Regions from separate parts of the Paenibacillus sp. JSM ZJ436 genome, predicted to be linked through region 2. Evidence: riboswitches for the same ligand, from Rfam matches in the RefSeq annotation. Region 2 holds a riboswitch; each other region holds the start of a gene.
What was found. A riboswitch is a leader RNA that binds a small molecule or an ion and turns the genes downstream of it on or off. The one in region 2 is predicted to bind cyclic di-AMP.

Region 1 (2,260 bases), on a different contig from region 2:
GGATGCGGCAGGGCGCATGTTCAATTCCGAGCATGGTCCCAGCGGCCGTGTCGGCGGGCATGATGAGATAAACAGCATTGAGCCGGGCAGTAATTATGGCTGGCCGGATAACATCGGGGATGAGCAGCAGGAAGGGATGGTACCTCCTTTGTTTCATACCGGCGAGGAAGCCATTGCCCCTTCGGGAACTCTTTATGAACGAGAGGACATGCTCCTGATTGCGGGTCTGAGGGGAGAAGCATTATACCGCTTTGATCTTGAAAAGAAGAAGCTGAACACCGTGCTGGACGGTGTCGGCAGAATTCGCGATGTACAGAAGAGTGAGGATAGAGTTTACCTCATTACGAACAATACCGACGGACGCGGGACACCATCTCCAGGAGATGACCGCCTGCTGCTGCTTCAGCCGAAGCAAGAGCAGAAATGATTAAATATGCGGGTTCTGGTTAATGATAATGGAGACCTGTCTAGGGCAGAATAAATCTTTTACAGGAAAGGAGCACATCTTATGTCAACCATATCACCTGAAAAGCTTCAGCAATGTATTGACGAGTGCCTGCGCTGCATGCAGGCATGCAATCGCTGCTACAATGCCTGCCTGGAGGAAGAAGACCTGCAAATGATGAAGGAATGTATCCAGCTGGATCGGGAATGTGCAGAGCTCTGCGCTTTTGCAGCTCAAGCAATGTCGATGAATAGCAGCTATATGAAGCAAATTTGTGAGGCTTGTGCTGAAATGTGCGAGGCTTGCGGAAACGAGTGCAGCAAGCACGAGCATGAGCACTGCCGTCAATGTGCGGAGGCCTGCTTCTCGTGCGCCAAGGCCTGCCGGGAGATGGCGGCCTAACTAATACGCTATTATGAAGTCCTATAAACGGCCCTAAACACTTCCTAAAGAATGTGTTTGGGCCGTTTTTGTCATGCTCCAAGCCCTGACTGAAACCCATGACAAATTGGTTACAAAAATGATTGACAGCTTGTCCTTTAATGTACTACATTAAGGGAGAGAGTTACAAAAATTTCATCAATATGCCGAATTTCGATATAGAAAACGGGGGAACCACTGCCGGGTGAATTATTCTTGTTTGAGAGGGAATATAGGGGACCCTTAACCGAACCCTTAGCTAACTCCGTAGGCACCGAAGGGAGCACTATCTTTTGAAGAAGCTGCTATTGTCTGTACTAGGTTCTGCTTTAATCTTTTCATCGGGTGCGGTTACGGCATTCGCAGATCAGGGGCCGAAGCTCCAAGCTGAAGTGACTAAGCTTGTCGGAACCCCTTATAAGTGGGGCGGCACGACCGTAAGTGGATTTGACTGCTCCGGGTTCATTTTGTACATATTTAGCAAGTATAATGTAGACCTGCCACGTACCTCCGCAGCCCAGGCTACCGTTGGTGTGAAGGTAGAGCGTGATGATTTAAGGCTTGGTGATCTGGTATTCTTTAACACGACGGGCAGAGGCGTATCTCATGCCGGTGTCTATATTGGTAACGGTCAATTTGCGCATGCTTCCACCAGTAAAGGTGTAAGAATCAGCAAGCTGAGCGAGTCTTACTATGACAGCAAGTACGTGACTGCACGCCGGGTGATCGACCAGAAGGATTACATCCAGATGGTGGGCGAAATCAGCTAAGCAAGAGGTATTATGATTGGAATCAGGGGCCTGCGATGAATTTCGCAGGCTTTTTGTGTATCATGGAGATATGAAGGAGGGGGTGATTCCATGCTCAAGCGACTGAAGTCATATCTGCATCAACGCCGGCGGCCCGCTTCTAATCCTGAGCCGGAGCTCGTGATCACAACGGAGCGGGACGAAGAGCGCACCCTGCTTCTCATTAAATCCGGTGTGCAGAGGTCGGTAGAGCCAATCATCGGGGAGACCGTTCTTCAGATCGCGGAGACGCATCAGGTTGAATGGAACTCCTTTTGCAAACGTGGAACCTGTGCGCGATGCCGCTGCATCATATTGGAAGGAGAGGAGCTGCTCTCCGCTCCGAACGAGGCTGAGGAGGCTCGGCTCGATCCGGAGGAGCTGGAGGAAGGCTACCGGTTAGGCTGCCAAGCCAAGGTGAAGCAGCCCGGAGATATGACGATTCGGCACGCGCCTTATTTCTAGGAATAAGGAGAGCGCCAGATGCCGCATGCTATCTTGTATAACGGTTAGGAGGGAATGTGTATGACTCGAAACCTGCAAAAGGTGCCCTATGGATATGTCCCCCCTGTGGAGACAACCAAAGGCACACTGATCTATTATGATC
Region 2 (2,260 bases):
TCGCCTCATTTCCTCCATCGTCGTGCCGCTGCTGCTGCGATACCCCGATCCCGCTCCGCATGAGCTGAGCAGACTGCTTTATTTTTTTGAAGGAGAGCTGGCATTGACCCGCGGCGGCCTGCTTCCCGGTGCTGTATGGATGCTGATTCTCCTAGCGGCTGTGCATATTCTGCTGACTCCCTGCATTCGGGCCGGAATGATGTATCATCTACACCGGGAAGCCGAGGGGGAGCGGGGGCTGTTTCTTTTTCAAGGCATGCGGAAACTGTGGAAGCCCTTGACGCTGTTCTATATCCTGGAGCTGATCCTGCTGGGGCTGCCCTTGTATTGGTTACTTCCGGAGGCCCTGCCTTCCTTCATGGAAGCAGCCCGTCATCCGCAGGCGCTGCTGCAGCCGGGACTCTGGGTGCTGGGATGGCTTCTGTATGTATGGATCATCCGTCTGGCTTTGCTGTACATGCAGTTTGGATATACCTCCGGCACAGGAACTCCCGCAGCCCTGCTCTTGTTCCTGCGCCGCCTCGGCAGCGCGCTTCCGCTCTCCCTGCTCATTGGCGGTCTGGCCCTGCTGTCCTCGCTACTGATCGGCGGAATGTCCTTATGGTGGTCGGGCCTGATCGGCCTATTGCTGCAGCAGGCTTCCTATTTCCTGAAGAGCCTTTTTCAGGTGTGGGGAATGGCCTCACAGTATCACGTATTTAAATCATCATCTACAAAATAAAGAGTTATCGATCCACTAAAAAAGGAGCTGCCGACAAGATTGAATCTTGTGGCGACAGCTCCTTTTTGCTGCTTCCCGGGACATCCGTTTCTTTTTTTATTAAATATCGTTCCTTTGTTTGCCAAAATGTAAATACTCTGCTAAAATAACGAAAGTGATAGTAACAAATTTGTCATCTTGATGTCATCATTTATGTACCTAGCCATATTGTCGTTGAGTCCAATACTTTAACATTTTTCAGAAAGCCGAATTTCCGATAGGAAAACGGGGGATCCGTCCTGGGTGAATTGACCTTGTAACAGAGGGGTCATAGGTTAACCTTCTCAACCGAACCCTTAAGCTAACCTCGCAGGCTTGGAAGGAGCTTTTCACGTGAAGAAGAAGTTGGCTGCAGTCTCACTTGGTTTAGCGCTCGCGCTCAGCATTACTGCCGGAAGCGCTTTCGCAGATTCGAAGCTTACCAGCACGATTAAGCCGGTCATGGGCGTAAGCTACAAGATGGGTGGAACAACGACGAAAGGCTTTGATTGTTCCGGATTTACAAGTTATGTGTTCAAGAAGCTCGGTGTCACCTTACCGCGTGTTTCTTCCGCTCAATATAAGGTGGGGACCTCTGTGTCCAAGAGCAGCCTGAAGGCCGGTGATCTCGTATTCTTCAATACGACAGGCCGCGGTGTTTCCCACGTTGGGATTTATGTAGGCAACGGCAAGTTTGCTCATTCCTCCAGCTCCAAAGGAGTCACCATTACCAGCCTCAACTCCAGCTATTTCGCCAAGCGTTATGTCGGAGCCAAGCGGGTCATGAGTGAGAGCAAGTACAAGGCCGTCGCCGTGAATTACAACTAATCCAATTCATGTCATTGACTTGCCTCGAAGCAGATGCGCCAACATCTCTTCGGGGCTTTTGTTTGTGCTATACTTCTATAACGCAGGAAGAAGGCAAAAGGTTTTTCATTTTACAAAAAAATATGTAAAAGCCACAACTTTTTATCTTCTCGTGCGTCTTACTGCTTTAATACCCGTATCCCTGAGTATGAAACACATTTTGGAAAATAATATGGTATATATTCTTAAAGCGTAAACAACCCTTTGCCGTGAGGTGCCTCCCATGATTGACTCATACCCTTTATTTCGAGCAGTTCCCATGACCTTTGAGCATGCAATCGACGTATGCAGCTGGCGTTACCCGGAGCCCTACAATATTTATGGATGGCTCCCTTGGGAGCAAATGGTTCAGCTCGGCGTGGAATTCGGCGATCCCCTCATTCGGGAGGAGCAGTATCTTTCTGTGGTGGATGAGCAGGACAGACTATGGGGGTTCGCACAGCTATTTCCCTTGGACCGGGTCATTCGCATCGGTCTCGGGATGCGACCTGATTGGTGCGGACATGGAATGGGTAAGCGATTTGTGGAGGCCATTGTGGACGAGGCCAAGCGGCGTTATCCAAGCGGCCCCTTAGATCTGGAGGTTTTGGCCTGGAACGAGCGCGCGATCCGCACCTACCGCAAGGCCGGCTTTGGCATTACGGATTCATATGA
Region 3 (2,260 bases), on a different contig from region 2:
TACTGGAAACCGATGCGCCATATTTGACACCGCACCCGTTCCGGGGAAAAAGAAATGAGTCCTCTTACGTGAAGTATGTGGCAGAGCAAGCCGCTGCATTGAAGGGGTTGTCTCTGGAAGAAATTAGTGAAATTACAACCCGAAATGGTCTGGAACGATTTGGGATTTGATGAAATCGGGAGCAAAAGCGGTGAAAAAGCGAGTATTTGCGATGAATTAAGATTTTATCATCAAAAACGGTCCGATTATTACAATAATTTAACTATTTATCAGAAAAAATGTGGTTGAACGTTGCTTTACAACCTGCATGTAAAGAGAGTATCATCTTTTCAGTACTTATGAAGCGCTGGTTTGACACCAGCAGCATATTCATTTACAAACCGTCTCGCTTAATCTCCAGATCATGGAGAACGGGGGAACCGATACAGGGTCAACGAGCAACCATACATAAGGGCTGTGAGCACTGTATTTGATTTCAATTCGGGTCTTTGGGGTGAATTTGAGGGCAGCCGCCATGAGCGGTTGACTCGAGATAGGGCGTCTCTCTTACGTCCGAACCCGACAGCTAACCCCGTAAGCGTAAATAAGAGAGGCAACGGTCGTGCATCCTTTCCAAGACTACAGCTGGAAAAGCCACGAGAAGAGTCTCTAATACTCTTTTTCGGGCTTTTTTTATATTCAGAATATTGGAGAGAGCGCCATCATACCCTGGGATACACAAGGGGGGTGGCAGAACACATGCACGAACAGACGGGGCGTAACGCAGGGTGCACATCTATAGCGGGGCACTCTGTGAGACAAATTTGCTATAGTCGCGTCATATACACTCATGCATGATCTAGAGGGCGGGGCTATGAAGGAGGATGAAGCAGTGGGCGTTTTACAACCAGAACAGACCCATGATTCACAATCATCCAGCATGTCATACGCATTACGATGGAAGCATGATTTTCTGCGTCAACTGATGCTGGCGGCCTTTGGCACCATCACCATTACGCTGCTCGTACTGCTGATTATACACAACCAGTCGGGCAAAGAAATTCACCTGGTGGTCGATGGACGGGTGACCACGGTGGAAACGAATGAGGCCATGCTGCAAAATGTGCTGGAAGAGCATTCGATCTCGCTGAAGCCGCAGGATGAAATATCCATGCCGCTAAACGGAAGTCTTCAGGATGGAGACCGGATCGTCATTCAGCGTGCGGTTCCTATTACAGTTACCGCAGACGGCAATACGCAAACGGTATTTACAACCCAGGACACTGTACAGAACGTGCTGAACAAAGCCGGCATTACCGTCCAGGATGAAGATAAAGTAACTCCTGCACTGGACAGCAAGCTGTCCGAGGCTTCCGACATTCGCGTTATTCGCGTAAGTAAGCAGCAGGTACAAGAAGAAGAGGTCCGCGAATACCGGGTCATCAAGACGTCAGACCCTTCGCTTCTGAAGGGCGATAACCGGGTGGTTCAAGCGGGAGAGCAGGGACTGATCATTCACCATATTGAGAAGGTGTATGAAGATGGACAGCTGGTTTCCAAACAAGTGGTGTCCAAGGAAGTCGAACGCAAGACGATGGATAAAGTGATCGCGGTCGGCACGAAGAAGCCGCCGGAGCCGGTGAAGGAAGAGCCGGTCGTTCAGGCTGTAAAGCCAACGACTGTAGCCAAGACGACGACTAAGACCTCGGCGAAGACGCCTGCCGTTCAGCCAAAGGCCGCCGTTCAGTCGAGCTCAAGCTCAGAGAGTAAGCAGAACAACGTCGTTTCTAAAGCCGGTATTGATTTTGAATATAAGAAAGTGCTGAACAATGTATCCATGACGGCGTACTCCTCGGAGCAGCCGGGCATCGGTACGAAGACCGCTTCCGGTACGCGTGTTACGGAAGGCCGCACCATCGCTGTAGATCCTAACGTCATTCCGATTGGCTGGTGGGTTTATATTGAGGGCATTGGCTTCCGCCGTGCCGAAGATACAGGCGGTGCGATCAAGGGCAACAAGATTGACGTGTATTACGACTCGCTGCGTGCAGCACTGAACTTCGGACGCAAGAACGGGCATACCGTGTATGTCATTGGACCCGTCAAGCCGGAATCGAACTAATGTTTTACTTTTCCATGAGAAATAGGCTACTATTTATGTAATATAATGAGATGCTAAGAAGAGGATATGATCCTCTTCTTTTTTTTGGAAGGACGAATGAAGCATGATTAAGGAAGTTATTGTGGTGGAGGGCCGGGATGATACGGTCGCGGTGAAGCG

Region 1: it holds a riboswitch for cyclic di-AMP, as region 2 does, so the genes downstream of both, ACH6EH_RS14315 (C40 family peptidase) here and ACH6EH_RS19115 (C40 family peptidase) in region 2, are expected to answer to the same signal.
Region 3: it holds a riboswitch for cyclic di-AMP, as region 2 does, so the genes downstream of both, ACH6EH_RS17875 (ubiquitin-like domain-containing protein) here and ACH6EH_RS19115 (C40 family peptidase) in region 2, are expected to answer to the same signal.

Annotation. Positions count from the first base shown of each region.
Region 1 covers NZ_JBISEO010000011.1:32,057-34,316, reverse strand. Annotated here, with positions in the region: gene ACH6EH_RS14325 (PQQ-dependent sugar dehydrogenase) at 1-427, shown strand, start outside; gene ACH6EH_RS14320 (four-helix bundle copper-binding protein) at 509-847, shown strand; cyclic di-AMP (ydaO/yuaA leader) riboswitch at 1,021-1,154, shown strand; gene ACH6EH_RS14315 (C40 family peptidase) at 1,159-1,635, shown strand; gene ACH6EH_RS14310 (2Fe-2S iron-sulfur cluster-binding protein) at 1,726-2,118, shown strand; gene ACH6EH_RS14305 (hypothetical protein) at 2,179-2,260, shown strand, end outside.
Region 2 covers NZ_JBISEO010000024.1:29,130-31,389, forward strand. Annotated here, with positions in the region: gene ACH6EH_RS19110 (hypothetical protein) at 1-721, shown strand, start outside; cyclic di-AMP (ydaO/yuaA leader) riboswitch at 955-1,090, shown strand; gene ACH6EH_RS19115 (C40 family peptidase) at 1,094-1,567, shown strand; gene ACH6EH_RS19120 (GNAT family N-acetyltransferase) at 1,830-2,260, shown strand, end outside.
Region 3 covers NZ_JBISEO010000019.1:48,521-50,780, reverse strand. Annotated here, with positions in the region: gene ACH6EH_RS17880 (TatD family hydrolase) at 1-170, shown strand, start outside; cyclic di-AMP (ydaO/yuaA leader) riboswitch at 377-595, shown strand; gene ACH6EH_RS17875 (ubiquitin-like domain-containing protein) at 872-2,101, shown strand; gene rnmV (ribonuclease M5) at 2,205-2,260, shown strand, end outside.